2 regions of the Enterococcus sp. ZQ21 genome follow, and region 2 is predicted to be linked to the other one. Evidence: riboswitches for the same ligand, from Rfam matches in the RefSeq annotation. Region 2 holds a riboswitch; the other holds the start of a gene.
The links. Region 2 has a riboswitch for preQ1 ahead of QK255_RS03635 (nucleoside hydrolase). Riboswitches for the same ligand answer to the same signal wherever they lie in the genome.
Positions count from the first base shown of each region.

Region 1: linked by a shared signal. The riboswitch ahead of QK255_RS10965 (QueT transporter family protein) and the one ahead of QK255_RS03635 (nucleoside hydrolase) in region 2 are both predicted to bind preQ1.

Region 1 covers NZ_CP125658.1:2,254,457-2,262,620, forward strand. The annotation lists gene sdaAA (L-serine ammonia-lyase, iron-sulfur-dependent, subunit alpha) at 1-520, shown strand, start outside; gene QK255_RS10935 (lactate oxidase) at 613-1,713, opposite strand; gene QK255_RS10940 (alpha/beta fold hydrolase) at 1,805-2,710, opposite strand; gene nusG (transcription termination/antitermination protein NusG) at 2,776-3,321, opposite strand; gene secE (preprotein translocase subunit SecE) at 3,422-3,592, opposite strand; gene rpmG (50S ribosomal protein L33) at 3,613-3,765, opposite strand; gene cbpA (cyclic di-AMP binding protein CbpA) at 3,928-4,572, shown strand; gene QK255_RS10965 (QueT transporter family protein) at 4,628-5,131, opposite strand; PreQ1 riboswitch class I at 5,144-5,190, opposite strand; gene QK255_RS10970 (diacylglycerol/lipid kinase family protein) at 5,732-6,694, shown strand; gene recD2 (SF1B family DNA helicase RecD2) at 6,926-8,164, opposite strand, start outside.
Region 2 covers NZ_CP125658.1:771,479-779,642, forward strand. The annotation lists gene tpiA (triose-phosphate isomerase) at 1-409, shown strand, start outside; gene eno (phosphopyruvate hydratase) at 525-1,823, shown strand; partial or broken gene QK255_RS03620 (hypothetical protein) at 2,334-2,564, shown strand; gene QK255_RS03625 (ArgE/DapE family deacylase) at 3,148-4,287, shown strand; gene QK255_RS03630 (ECF transporter S component) at 4,351-4,926, opposite strand; gene QK255_RS03635 (nucleoside hydrolase) at 4,931-5,905, opposite strand; PreQ1 riboswitch class I at 5,929-5,973, opposite strand; gene QK255_RS03640 (alpha/beta hydrolase) at 6,188-7,156, shown strand; gene QK255_RS03645 (GNAT family N-acetyltransferase) at 7,269-7,547, shown strand; gene secG (preprotein translocase subunit SecG) at 7,665-7,901, shown strand; gene QK255_RS03655 (alpha/beta hydrolase) at 8,004-8,164, shown strand, end outside.

The sequences.
Region 1 (8,164 bases), 1.1 Mb from region 2:
GGTTGTTCCTGGTGTGTTAATGGCTGTCCGAGATCGGCTTGGTTTGTCACATGAACAGCAATTGGAATTTTTGTTTACTGCTGGCGCTTTCGGGTTAGTAATCGCGAACAACGCTTCTATTAGTGGCGCAGAAGGGGGTTGTCAAGCAGAAGTTGGTTCTGCAAGTGCAATGGCGGCGGCAGCTTTGGTTTGCGCAAAAAATGGGACTCCTCATCAAGCAGCTCAAGCAGTAGCCATCACATTGAAAAATATGATGGGACTGATTTGCGATCCTGTTGCAGGTTTAGTTGAAGTACCTTGTGTCAAACGTAATGCTTTAGGGTCTTCTCAAGCTTTCATCTCTGCTGACATGGCATTAGCGGGTATCGAAAGTGTCATTCCACCGGATGAAGTCGTTGCTGCGATGTATCAAGTCGGACGACAAATGCCATCGATTTTCAAAGAGACAGCAGAAGGCGGCTTAGCTGTTACGCCAACTGCTAAGCGACTTACAGAAGAGATTTTAAATAAGAGGTCGTAAAAAAGCTGCCTAGTTTCGAGTATTAAGAGATTAGTTATTTCCATCACAAAAAAACGAAGAGACGCACAGTTAGGCCTCTCTTCGTTTTTTTATTAATCCATCAATTTCGTATTTTTTACTTCATCAATCGTTTTTGTTCCTGCAAGTTGCATCGTGATCGACAATTCTTTGTTCAGGTGTTCAAAAACAGAAGTTACCCCTTCTGCCCCACCTAGATTCAATCCATAGATCACTGGTCGGCCAATCGCAACTAAGTCAGCACCACTTGCCAAAGCTTTAAAGACATGTTCTCCTCGACGGACGCCAGAGTCGAAAATCACTGGTACACGTTTATTGACTACTTCGGCAATTTTTGGCAATACTTCAAAGGAAGCAGGACCTCCGTCTAATTGTCGACCACCATGATTAGATACCCAGATACCATCTGCCCCTGCAGAGATAGCGATGACTGCATCTTCTGGCGATTGTATTCCTTTTACGATGACTGGAAGATTGGTGATTTCTTTGATTGTTTTGATGTCATCTGGTGTCAAGCCTTGCTTTGCAGCTGCATAAATTTCTGCAATTCCTTTTCCTTCGCCATTCCCACTTGCACTTTGTTCGCTATAAGCAGCTAAATTAGGCATTGGTAATGGAAATTGGAATTGATTGATCACATCTTCTTCACGGTAACCACCAAGCGTTGAATCTGCCGTTAAAATGATGGCTTTAGCCCCTGCTTCTACTGCTTTTTTCAAAATGAACTCATTGAATCCATCGTCTTTACTCATATATAATTGGAAAAACTGCGGTGCACCTGGCGCTGCATCTGCTGCATCTTTGATTGTCGTGTTTGCATAAGTGCTGATGGAAAAGATTGATCCAGCAGCAGCTACCCCTTTAGCTGTATCAGCTTCCCCTTTTTCATGTGCCAATCCTTGGGCCGCTGATGGCGCTTGGATAATCGGTGTGTCTAATTCAATTCCAAAAACTGATGTATGCAAATCCGCTGAGTCGATTCCGCGTAATATCCGTGGCATGATTTTTTTTGTATTAAAAGAAGTCGTATTTTCTTTCATCGTCCACTCATCTTCAGAACCACCGCGAATATAGCCAAAAGCTCCTGCTTCCATGCGCTCTTTTACACGACCTTCTAGTGAGGCAATGTTTACGATATCGATTGGATGTTCTTCATTACTTGTATGATAAGTCATAGTAGATCCTTCTTTCATCTTCTTGATTACATATAAATCATACTATCCTTACAAAAAGTAAGCAAAAATTTACTCTCGGATCCTTTTCTTGCTATTCGTTCCAAACAAATCGACTAACAAGCTGATCTACTTCTTGGTTTTCATGAAGCATACTATGAGCGGCATTTTCGCCTTTTACTATTTTTTCTTCTACTTCATTTCCGTGTTGTTTCAACAACGCATAGACAGCTAATGCACTGTTTAACGGTACTGTCCCATCACTCAAGTCTGCTTCATCTAATTGTCCGGCAATCAGGAAAAATCGAGTAGTTGTAGGCAAATTTCCGATCATTTGCTGATAATCTTGATAGCGGCTAGAAACAACAGCAGGCCCCTTTGCTAACTCCTCTGTCAGAGATTGCCCACTGTCATCGACAAAATCATTAAAAGGTGCACCAATTGCCGTAAATGTCTGAACTTGCGGCAATGACGTATCCTGTCCATATGTTCCTAAATAGCGTAATGCACTAACCCCTCCCATGGAATGCCCCACTATGTTGACTTTGTCTATGCCCTCGTTTTCTTTCAGATACAAAAGACAAGATTTGATCCATTCTGCTTGGTTCCACTCGTTGTTTTTATTATCTTCAAACAATACTTGGACCATCGGATTGTCTGCTTTTCCAGACAAGTCCCCTTCTGCTTGTATTTGTCCATCTGCTCCTACTATTAAAACTAATTCTTTTACTGCTTTTTGATTTTTTTCCAAACGTTGCAACATCCCTTTAAAGGAATTTTCTGTCCCGCTGTAGCCATGGAAAAAAAGTGTTGGAATAGTGGTTTTTTCTATCAATTTACTGGATTCTACCGTTTTTTCTTTATCAGAAACTGCAGTAGTATTCGTCTTCGTCGTCTGGCAACCACTTATCGCAAACAAGCTGATAAGCACTAAAGCTGCTGTAGCCGCATGTTTGCATACATTTTTGATTTGATTTGTCATTCTCCTCTTCCTTTCCATATAGAAAAAAGAAAGACTTGAAAGGTCAATCGTATGATCGACATTTCAAGTCTTTTTATTAATCATTAATCGATTTTATCTACTTGATCGAAATCAAGTTCTGTACTTGTTTCACGACCAAACATATCGATGTTGACTTTCAATTTTTCTTTTTCTCCGTCAACTTCTGTTACTTGTCCTTCTAATCCAGCAAATGCGCCTTCGATGATTTTCACAACTTCGCCAACTTCTACTTCTAGATCATTTTGTCGTAGACTCATGCCGATAGAACGCAAGATATGATTGACTTCTTCTGGAAGTAGTGGTGCTGGTTTGCTTCCAGCTCCGTGTGAACCAACGAATCCTGTCACGCCTGGTGTGTTACGGACAACATACCAGGAAGCGTCTGTCATGATCATTTCAACAAGAACATATCCTGGAAATGTTTTATGAACGATTTCTTTTTCTTTCCCATTTTTGACTTCTGTTTCTTTTTCTTCAGGAACAACGACACGGAAAATAAAGTCGGCCATTTTCATACTTTGCGCACGAGATTCGATATTTGCTTTTACTTTGTTTTCATATCCTGAATATGTATGCAAGACATACCAGTTTTTTTCAAAAGATTCCATTGAAGGCTCCTCATTTCATTGTAAAATAAAAAAACCTCAGTACACCCGAAGTTTTTCTTTCGCTTCATTATAGCACTAAAAGCACATTGTGGCCAGCGAGTTATTTTAAGATCCAGCCAAATAAACTTTGGATTGCTGTATCCATTACGTAAAACATCAACCCGAAAAGAATAGAAGTTTCGATAACTACCAACGTATCTTTACGAAGTTGTTTTCTGTTTGGCCAAGTTACTTGTTTGATTTCATCTTTTACGCTTTTTAGAAATTTCATGAGACATCCTCCTTTGCTGTTTATTTCGTTTCTTTATGTAATGTATATTGATTACAATATTTACAAAATTTGTTGATTTCTAAACGTTCGCCGCTTTTTCCTTCACTGACTGATTTTGTGTAGTTACGAGACCCACAAACGGAACAAGCGAGTGCTGCTTTTTTCTTTGCCATTTACTTCTGCCCCCCTTGCTGAGAATCAGACTTATACTTAATAACAGTATCACGTAACTTTTTACTTGTCAATTTGTGAAATAAACTATCTATTGTTTTAGATAAAATTATGATATGATTAATTTGAAATTAAGCTAAAATGAGACAATTGGAGGTATAGCGATGCTATTAAAAACACTTGTATATAAGAAAAAAGATCTGACAACCGTTACAGAGACTAGTACATTAGAAGAAGCATTAAAAATTTTAGAAACTTCCGGATACCGTTGTGTGCCGATCTTAGATTCTTCAGGGAATATTTTCCGTGGAAATATTTACAAAATGCACATCTATCGTCATAAAGCAAACGGCGGTGATATGACGCTTCCTGTCACTCATCTTTTGAAAAATGCCACAAAGTTCATTTATCTGGATACTTCTTTCTTCAAAGTATTCTTTACGATCAAAGAGCTACCTTATATTGCTGTCCTTGACAGTGAAAATCATTTTTATGGTATTTTGACACATAGCACATTACTTAATATGCTCTCCCAATCTTGGAGCGTAGAACAAGGAAGCTATGTGCTGACAATTGCTTCTACAGGAAAGCAAGGAGATCTGGCTGCTATCGCAAAAATCATTTCAAAACACAGTAGCATTGCCAGCTGCATTACTCTTGATATTGAAAAAGACGAATATATCCGACGTACATTGATTACGCTGCCGGCGAACACTGAACCAAAAGTATGTGAAACGATCGTCAACCACTTAGAGAAAAAGAATTATAAAGTGGTAGAAATCGAAAATTTGCAAAACCAAGAAGCATAATAAAAACGACAAAAGAAATACAGCTCAGCTGCTTTCTTTTGTCGTTTTTTTACAATTAGACACGCTTTTCAAAATCAAGCGAACGATCTAAATAATACATCAGTGGTGCTGAAACAGCCATGATGATGAACTCGCTTAATGCAAGTGTACCATAGGTTGTCCAAAATGCTTGGCCACCTGTCGGAACTAGCATATAAGCAATCAATCCCATGCTGATGGTAAAGAAGATCGTGTTCAATACTAAACGCATCTTTACATTTTTCACTTTGTTTTGCAACAAAGCTGTCAGACCTAAAGAAAGCAATGTTTGGCCACCACCGAAAACCACATCCATGATACCAAATCCAAAGAAGGCATTATAGACGATGACCCCGCCCAAAACTCCCCAAAGTAATTTACGGTTAAAGACAACTAAATGATTCAAACTTTCTGAAATACGAAACTGGATCGGCCCTGAGGATACAGGCGCAACTAAAATAGTTAACGCTAGATAAAGAGCCATGACGATACCATTTACAACGATTACGGACAACCGTTGTCTGCTTTTCGTTTTTTGCATTTTCTCTCCTCGTTTCTCCTAGTTTTTTTAACGCGGGATGGTTGATGAACCGCGATTATGTGAAACAAACAATAATTATAACAGACTTTTCATTTATTTCAATCTGTCTTATCTACTTTTGAAAAAAGTAAATAAGCAAAAATGTAAACGTTTGCCAAAAGTCTCGAAATATGGTATAAGATAAGTGTAAGGGGTCATAAGAATTCCCAGTAAAGCAGACGAAGTAGGTTCTGCACGAACAGAATTGTTGTGAAACTTAAATAAATAAAAAAGGATGTGGGAATTTGAGCAACCTCTTACTAGAGAGTAGTCTAGCAGGCAGCTGAAGGTCTAAGTGGACATACCGAACCTTGGAACTTCTCCTTACGTAAGTAATGGATGATGCGCTTGCTAGGCTTTTTTGTGTTTTTCGGTCTCCAGACCTTTTTCATTCTCCTAGTCTTCTGCTATAATAACCAAGAATTAATTTTGTAACAGGCGTTTTTTTGTAAAAAAACAAGTTTCTTTCATTCCAAAAATAGAAAAAGCTTGCTAATTATTGGTTAACCAGCAAACAGGATGATTAAAATATCTTGTTTTATTGAATAGCAGGAGGAAAATATGAAATTCCATTATCATTTATTGATCAATCCATCGGCAGGCAGTGGAAACGGACATAAAGTAGCAGAAAAAATCTTGCCGGTATTAAAAAACAAACATGTCAACTATACCCTTCATTACAGTGAATACAAAGGACATGATGCGGAGATTGCTGAAATTCTGGCAAAAGAAACATTAGTACCTTGGACAGAAGAACAGGAAACAATCGAAACTTTCCCTCTTTTGATCATCGTAGGAGGAGACGGAACCTTGCATCAGGTACTTGATACTTTCTATCAGATGGAAGTTGAATTTCCTGTCGCTTATATTCCAGCAGGCTCTGGAAATGATTTTGCTCGAGGAGCGGGACTTCCTAAGAATCCTAAAAAAGCACTTCAGCTGATTTTAGCAGCTCAATCACCAGATAAAGTCCATATAATGGCTTATGAAGAAAAAATAAGTGAAAAAAAAGGAATAGCTGTTAATAATTTTGGTATTGGATTAGATGCAGCTATCGTCCACGCGACAAATCATTCTTCTACAAAAGAACGATTGAACAAATACAACTTAGGTTCTTTTTCGTATTTGTTCTCTATTCTCCGGACTTTATTTACTCAAAAAGGATTTCCAATTCTAGTGGATGCAGGAGGAAAGCAGTTAAGTTTTTCAAATGCATTTTTATGTACAGCAACGAAGCATCCTTTTTTTGGAGGAGGAATCGCAATTGCTCCAACTGCAGATGCGTCTAAACCAGTCATTGATTTTGTCATGGTCGAACGAATCAATATTTTTAAAATCATATGGCTTATCCTTTTACTTATGCAGAAAAAACAATTGAAATCGAAATATTTCCATCACTACACAACAAACAGATTACGAATCGTTTCAACAACGCCGCAATATGGTCAAGAAGATGGAGAAGATGTCGCTCCTCGTCCTTTTGATCTGCAATTTTCTACAAAAAACCAGTTATTTTTCAAGTAATTTCGAGTATAAAGAAAAATTTTGCGGAAACGGTTGCTCGCATTTTTGCAAAAGTTTGTCTTCATACCGAGAAACTGGCTTTTGAACACCATTTACCAAGAAGAGCCTATAATTTCACTCCAAGTCACCAAGAATAATTTCAAAAAGCGGATGAGGCACAAGTCGTGTCACATCCGCTTTTTAAGTGATCAATATTGCCAATAAATAGCGCATCCGTATCGTCAGATTCTTTTATAATGTATACGGTGTAATGTTTTCCATACCAATCATTGGATCTACTAATTTCTGATTAATCGCTTCTGCAGTAAGAACGAACTCCTTAGGAACAGCAGATTCTATCTCTTCTTTCTTTTCTTCCACAATCGATGAAGAAAACAGATCTGGTTCCACTGTTTCCATTACTTGGTTTTTCGATTCATTCGTTCCACTGTCGTCTTTTATAGGTAACTGTTCTTTTATGTCCTGCGACTCTTTCGTATAGGTCCCATCTTCAAATGGATCATTTCCAATCAAAGAATCTTCATAAGCTGCTAATTTTGTCCGCAGAGTGATAGTCATTTTTTCATTATCGATGATTCTTGATTTCAACGTAGTCATTCGGCTTGCCGATTCATTCGCTACACAAGTGGCATACGCGTGCTCTTCCCCTAACAAAATCAACAGTTCCTTACTCCGAGTAACCGCCGTGTAGAGTAGATTACGCTGAAGCATGCGCTGATATTGATGAACCATGGGCAAAATGACCATTTTGAATTCACTGCCCTGTGATTTATGGATCGAGCAACAATAAGAAAGAGTAATTTTATTCCACTCGTTTCTTTTATAAGTGACCTCATTTGCATCAAACTGGATAACTAATTCATCCACTTTATCTTCCGAATCTTTTGCCAAGATAATCCCCGTGATTTCTCCCATATCCCCATTGAATACATTCAATTCGGGAGTATTGACTAACTGGAGTACTTTGTCTCCTATCCGATAAACGGTGTCGTTCCAATGCACTTCCTTTTTCCCAGGTCTCCCTGGATTGAATATCTCCTGCATCATTTTATTTAACGCATCGATCCCTGCAGGTCCCCGATACATTGGTGCTAATACTTGGATATCTTGTGCACGGAATCCCTTATTTTTCGCCTTTTCCACAATTTTAGAGATCAAGGGTTCAATTTGATATGCGTCGCTTCGGAAATAGGAACGATCTTTTTGATTCTTTGTGAAATCTTTTGGTAGACGCCCTTCTTTGATTTCATGGGCAAGAGGAATAATACTAGAACCATCACCTTGTCGATAAATCTGATTGAGTTCCATTTTAGGAATTTGTTCGATTTCCAAAAGGTCATGTAGCACTTGTCCAGGACCGACAGAAGGAAGCTGATCTTTATCTCCTACTAGGATAACCTGCATATTCGTCGGAATCGCTTTGAATAATGTGTTAGCCAGCCATGTATCGACCATAGACATCTCATCAAC
Region 2 (8,164 bases):
CTTTGCAAACGGTATGACACCAATCTTATGCTGTGGCGAATCTTTAGAAACATATGAAGCAGGCAAAACTGCTGAATGGATCGAAGGACAAATTACAGCTGGTTTAGCTGACCTTTCAGCTGAACAAGTGTCAAACATGGTGATTGCTTATGAACCAATCTGGGCAATCGGTACTGGTAAATCAGCTGACGCACAAATCGCTGACGAAATTTGTGGTGTTGTACGTCAAACAGTTGAAAAACTTTATGGAAAAGAAGTATCAGAAGCTGTTCGTATCCAATACGGCGGTTCTGTAAAACCAGAAAATATTGCTGAATACATGGCAAAAGAAAATGTTGACGGTGCTTTAGTCGGCGGCGCAAGCTTGCAAGCAGATTCATTCTTGTCATTGTTAGACGCTGTAAAATAATTGGTGAAAATTTGCGAAAAATGCAAGAAATGTTTGCACTAATGAGCAAAATTAACTAAAATCGTATATGAGGGAAATCCCTTAGGAAAAAACAAACTCAAAGGAGAGACAAAACATGTCAATTATTACTGATGTTTACGCTCGCGAGATCTTAGACTCACGTGGTAACCCAACAATCGAAGTAGAAGTATACACAGAAAGCGGAGCTTTTGGCCGCGGAATGGTTCCTTCAGGTGCTTCAACTGGTGAATACGAAGCAGTTGAATTACGTGACGGAGACAAAGCTCGTTATGGCGGTAAAGGTGTAACTAAAGCTGTCGACAACGTAAACAACATCATTGCTGAAGCAATCATTGGCTACGATGTTCGTGACCAAATGGCTATCGACAAAGCTATGATCGCTTTAGACGGAACTCCTAACAAAGGTAAATTAGGTGCGAACGCTATTTTAGGTGTTTCTATCGCTGTTGCACGTGCAGCTGCTGACTACCTAGAAGTACCTTTATACCACTACCTAGGCGGATTCAACACGAAAGTATTGCCAACACCAATGATGAACATCATCAACGGCGGATCACATGCTGATAACTCAATCGACTTCCAAGAATTCATGATCATGCCTGTTGGCGCTCCAACATTCAAAGAAGCTCTACGTATGGGTGCTGAAGTATTCCACGCATTAGCTTCAATCTTGAAAGCTCGCGGATTAGCAACTTCTGTTGGTGACGAAGGTGGATTTGCTCCAAACCTTGGTTCAAATGAAGAAGGTTTCGAAGTAATCATCGAAGCAATCGAAAAAGCTGGCTATGTACCTGGTAAAGACGTTGTTCTTGCTATGGATGCTGCTTCTTCAGAATTCTACGACAAAGAAAAAGGCGTTTACGTACTAGCTGACTCAGGCGAAGGCGAAAAAACAACTGACGAAATGATCAAATTCTACGAAGAATTAGTTTCTAAATATCCAATCATCTCAATCGAAGACGGATTAGACGAAAACGACTGGGACGGATTCAAGAAATTAACTGACGTATTAGGCGACAAAGTTCAATTAGTTGGTGACGACTTGTTCGTAACAAACACTCAAAAATTATCTGAAGGTATCGAAAAAGGAATTGCTAACTCAATCCTTATCAAAGTGAACCAAATCGGTACATTAACAGAAACTTTCGAAGCTATCGAAATGGCTAAAGAAGCTGGCTACACAGCAGTTGTATCTCACCGTTCTGGTGAAACAGAAGATTCAACAATCTCTGATATCGCTGTTGCAACAAACGCTGGTCAAATCAAAACAGGTTCTCTATCACGTACTGACCGTATTGCTAAATACAATCAATTACTACGTATCGAAGACCAACTTGGTGAAGTTGCAGAATACAAAGGTTTGAAATCTTTCTACAACTTGAAAAACAAATAATTCTTTTCTAATGAAGATACATGATCGACCGATTGAAAGATAGACGAGCATGATCACTTAGTTAAGTAATCAGACTCTCTACCTGCTGATTTCAGCAAGTAGAGAGTTTTTTTGTTGTGAAAATCATTTGATGAATAAATCTCTTTTTTAAGAACAGAAAAATCAGGAGAGTACATAAATTATTATAATAACAACTGTTTATTTATATATATTATATAAACCCTATTATATAAATATCCGTATTTGTTAAAAATAACTTATAATTTTATTTTTGTAACTGGCTTCTGTATATAATATTTACAAATATCGATACGAGACAATCGTATCGAAAAAAGTCAGTTATCAAGAGATAACATCGTATAGGACCTTTTAAGGATAGAACAATAAGAGAGGAGGAAGCAGTCTTCGTTTCATTCATATCCTTTTACGCTCGGATAGGATGATTCTCTTCAAAAAGGGGATGGCAATCTTCCTCTTTCGATAAAAATCATTTGAACAGGGAGACAGAAAAATGAAAAAATTTTAGATAATTACAATGATAAAAATTATAAATATGGGATAACTACAAATATTTTTGAGATGGATCCGACTTACTGTTCTAAAATCGTCTGGCAAGCTTATTGGTATGCTTCGGCTGCTGTGCAGGTAGGAGGAATGTATCAGCCGCTTATTGCTTTGCCATACGATCTTCCTGATTATTTTGATGAAAGAGCGATCCATATCTTAACATGGGAGAATTGATGATGAGAAGGAGGATTTCTAAAAAAAGAAATTACTGTTCTAAGATTTTTATTCGATAGGTTTACTGTTAGGGGGTACATGGCTCTATCAATTTCCAATCAAGAAACATATAGCTACACGAGCACTGTATCAATTATTAGAGGAGGAATACCAATTAACCGATTATGATATTTTTATTTCAAGAGTAGTGAAAGATACGAAAAGTGGTAGAGGCGGTGTCAGTATTTTTTTCATGGTAAGGAATAGTTTGTATGAATATGAGTATGACTACTCTATTGAAGAAAATAATTGGCTACGTGGTTATTACGTAAGGAGGGGTAATTATAGATCATGCGATACTCTCATTTTCAATGATGAGGAATAAAATGATTTGACTACAGAAGAACAGTTCAACAAAGTAGCTTCTCTTGTTTTTTTACTTGGTTGGATTTACTAGCGTAGAGGCAAGAATTGGAAAGCCATTTACTTGGAAAAGGGGAATGTGACGCTGCTTTTGTCACGCCCTTTTTTCTGTGGTCTCTCTTATTTGAAAATCTAGGCGTACTCCAATACAATAAAAAGAAACGGCAAAGGAGAAGATTAGATGAAAAAAGAAGAAAAAATTGCGATTTTACAAGAGATTATCCGAATAAAATCAGTGAATGGAAACGAAGGCGAAGTAGCAGCTTATTTGAATAAGCTTTTGGAAAAACATGGCATAATAGGAGAACTCGTTTCTTACAGTAATGGTAGAGATAATCTGATTGCTCAATTCCAAAAAGGGCAATCAGGAAAAGTGTTAGGCCTATCTGGTCATATGGATGTCGTGGCGGCGGGGAATGAATCGTCTTGGACCTATGCGCCCTTTGCAGCAGAAATCCATGGGAATCGTTTGTACGGACGTGGTGCTACAGATATGAAGAGTGGCTTGGCGGCAATGGTGATTGCCATGATCGAACTCAAAGAGTCAGGAAAACCATTTAACGGAACAGTCAAATTATTAGCCACTGTCGGAGAAGAAGTGGGTGAATTAGGTGGGGAACAGCTCACGAAAGCTGGTTATGTGGATGACTTAGATGCCTTGATCATCGGAGAGCCAACCAATTACAGTTTAATGTACACACACATGGGATCAATCAACTATACGGTCATCTCGCACGGAAAAGAAGCGCATAGCTCTATGCCAGACCAAGGCTATAATGCGATCAATCATCTAAATGAATTCATTACGAAAGCAAATGCTGAAATGAATCACCTCGCTGAAGCAATCGAGAATCCCGTCTTAGGAAAAACAATCCATAATGTCACGTTGATCAGCGGCGGAAATCAAGTAAACAGCATTCCGAGCCACGCGCAGCTTCAAGGGAACATCCGATCGATTCCTGAATATCCAAATGATAAAATCATTGCATTACTGCAATCAATCGTCAAGGAATTGAATCAAGAGACAGACTACCATTTGGAATTGACGATCGATTACAACAAAATACCTGTCAAAGCAGATCCAGATTCTCCTTTGATTCATTGCATTCAGCAACAATTCAGTCAGCCATTACCTTTAGTTGGAGCGGCAGCAACCACAGATGCAGCCGAATTTACAAAAGCTGACCACTCCTTCGACTTTGTTGTCTTTGGACCTGGTGTCGTTACTTTGCCTCATCAAATAGATGAGTATGTCGAGCTCGATAATTATTTAGATATGATCGAAAAATATCAAGCTATTATTTTATCCTACTTAGCGTAAGTTTTTTAATAGATGAAAAACAGAGCCAGATGAGCAACTTTTTGCTCATTTGGCTCTGTTTGTTCATCCTATTTTTCTCTTGGAATATATCAAGCGCTGCGGCAACATAGTGATGACTAATGAAACAACGACGACAGATAGCAGACGGTCAAGGTAGTCTGTGCCTGCCTGTACCAAGATCACACTGATGGTTTGATCGAAACCTAACCCATGTAATAATTGGACGATCATGCTAGACCCTGAGGAAGTGATTCCGCCAAATAACTGAACGGTAATGATCGAAGAGACGATCGTTCCAGGTACAGACAAAATCAAAGCGAGTAATAAGAGTTTCAAACGTTTTTTATCTTTGTCGAGATACCTTGGTAAAATCAATCCAGCCAACAAACCTGTGAGGATTTGGATCGGTGAATAATACAGTGAAAAAATATCTGTAGTCACCCCGCTTAATACACCGCTGGATAGTCCTGTCAACATTCCTGGTATGGGACCAAGTAACGCGCCAGCAAAAATCGTTCCAATAGAATCTAGATAGATTGGCAAACGAAGCCATAAAGCAATCGTTCCTCCAACATAATTGATCCCAATACACAAAGCCATCATTGTAAGTACACGAGTTGCCATCTTGTTTTTATTCATTTTGTTAGCCCATCTTTAACCTTTCCAAATCTTTCATAATCGTTTCTTCTTGTGCATTTAAAAGAACGGTTAAAAACTTTTGGAAAAAAAGACGAGTATCTACTTTTGTCATAATTTTACTGTTAGCAGATTTCTGCCAAAATTCATAACGATCAACCAATGTTTGTCCGCGACTTATTCCTTGAGTTTCTACAGCAGTGAAGCTTTTAAAGCCTTCACAGATGGACTCATCGATAAAATAAGCAACAGCTAACGGATCATTGATGACACATCCTAAGATTCTTTCTTGTTTCCAGTGAAAGTCAAAATAAAAACGAGTGATCGCTTTTAGATACTCTCCCTCTTCAGGATTCATTTGGCAGCAATATTCAAGGATAGTCGGTGTCAAGACGATTTCTCTTGTCACATCTAACCCAACCATTTCTATCGGTTGTTTGAGCTTCTCGAATACATAAGAAGCTGCCTCAGGATCACACCAGTAATTGTATTCAGCAACTGGTGAACAGTTACCATGGCTTTTGTAAGTTCCGCCCATTGAGACAAAACGATCCATATGTTTCCCAACAGTTGGGTTGATTTTCAAAACAGAAGCGATATTGGTCAAAGGACCCAAAGCAATGACTGATGTATCTGTTTTTTCTTTGAAATAATCAGCTAGAAAATCAACTGCATGGAGCGATTCTGCCTGTTTTGCTAAGACCCTCGGGAAATTTGTTTCCCCTAATCCATCCAACCCATGAGTGTCTTGCGCACTAATGAAAGGTTGCTTCAAAGGTTTTTCCATTCCTTGATAAACAGGGATATCTAAACGATCACAGCGCTCCAAACATTTCAGCACATTCTGCGTACCGATATCTACAGGGACATTCCCGCAAACGACGGTAATAGCAACTACTTCGATATCAGGGGATTTGACAGCTAGTGATAAAGCTAAAGTGTCGTCGATCCCTGGATCGCAATCAATAATTACTTTTCGCATTATTTCCAATCTCCTTTCTTTAGAGATACTTAGTTTTTTATTCTGGGAAGTTTCCGAACCAGTCCAAGACGAGCGTCTTGTTTATAATGCACGAAATTAGTATACTGGCTTTTATTGTGAATGTAAATGCTCTCTTACAAGTAAATCTATTGAGAAGAACTTTAAGTAAATGATACAATGAAAAGGAAATGGAATTTACGTGTGCCGAAGAAAAAGAATCCTATTGATCGGTATATTGTATAATAAATAGATTATAGTTTGGCAGAAAGCGGCGGGTGTACGATGGTTATTTTTTATTTCATTCTTATTCTGATAATTATAGGAATCAGTTACCATTTTCTTTCTTATTTTTATGCAAAGAAATTAGTAAGAGCGGGAGTACAGAGAGGCTATGACTGGTATGAAGACACTGGGCACCGCTTGATGGATCCTGCTGCAGTCACGTCAGTAGAAAAAAAGCGGCAAAAATTAGAAGAAGAGTGTGAAAGCTTCTGGGAACAAGGAATACCGAAAACGATCAAAAGTTATGACGGGTTGAAACTAGCTGGACAGATGTTCATCCAACCAACTCAGCAGAATAAATGGGTCATTTGTGTACATGATTATCGAAGTACAGGGAAAAGAGATATGTCTCATATAGGTAAAAGATATGCAGAGAAAGGATTCAACGTTCTTATACCCGATTTACGTGCGCATGGAGAAAGTGAAGGAGAAATCATCGGAATGGGATGGCTAGATCGGCTAGATTTAATTGCATGGATCCAACTCATCTTAGATGAACAACCAGATGCCTCCATTATTTTGCACGGCGGTTCGATGGGCGCTTCTACGATTATGATGGCAAGTGGTGAAAAGCTTCCATCTGCAGTCAAAGGATTTATCTTAGACAGCGGATATGTTTCTGTTTATGCGGAATTTCGGTACATGTTAAGTAAAATCACGGTCTTTCCTAAAAAAATGATCATGAGATATGCGAATCACTATGCTCAGAAATACGCAGGTTATTCTTTAAAGCAAGCATCAGCTACAAGACAGCTTGGTAGTAACCATTTGCCTTTGTTAGTCATCCATGGTGAAAGAGATCATTTTGTTCCTACAGAAGCAGCATACACGATTCAAAACGCTACAGCAGGGGATAAAGCATTACTGCTTGTTCCAGAAGCAGAACATTTGGAAGCATCGATGAAAGATCCGAAAACCTATTGGACAGTGATTTTTTCATTTATTGAACAAAGAATAACGATGGATTGATTTTCTCTTCCTTTTTGTAAGCAATCCGAGGATAAATAATTGTTTATAGACCATGAGACTGTTAAAATAAGGTAGGAATAAAAAAATATCAGTTATTTGAGGAGTGCGGCATATGGAAATCAAAGAGGAAAAAAATCGTCTTGCTTTATTCAATGATGAGCAACAAGAAATCGGAGAAATGACATGGTCGGATGCGGGGCCAGACATCATGATTATTGACCATACATTTGTCGATCCAGCATATCGTGGTCAAAAATTAGCTGAAAAGCTAGTGTATACTGGAGTAGAACTAGCAAGACGAGAGGGGAAAAAGATCATCCCTTTATGCCCTTACGCAAAAAAAGAGTTTGAGAAGAAACCAGAGTATCATGACGTCTTACGCCAATCATAATAATAACAGCTGAAAGATTTGCACTTTCAGCTGTTTTTCCATTTATATAGAGTTGTCACGGAGTTTTATCTATGATAAAGTTAAAGAGACGATATCTTTTGGGAAGGAGGCTGCTATATGTATAATTTAATTTTGGGAATCGTGATCGTTTTATCGATTGTTATGGTCATTGCGATTATGATGCAGCCAAGCAAGCAAAATAGTGCAGCGAGTGCATTTACCGGCGGTGCGGATCAACTATTCGGCAAACAAAAAGCTCGCGGCTTTGAAGCTGTCATGCAGCGATCAACTGCAGTCATGGGAGCTGTCTGGATGATCTTATTATTTGTCCTAGCATTTTTATCTTCGAAGTAGTCGAATAAGCCTCTCGCACAACGGCGGGCGGCTTTTTTTATTGCAAAGAGAACGCTTAAGAAGAAGTTATGAAAGAAACTATGGTAAAATGAGGCGAAAGAGGTGAAACGAGTGAAACAATTACCAAAACCCCTTTATGCAAAACATGGAAAACGAGCAGTTTTGCTGCTTCATGCGTACTCAGGAAGTCCAAATGATGTCCGGATGCTCGCACGGTTTTTAGAAAAAGCAGATTATACAGTCTATGCGCCGCTATTTAAAGG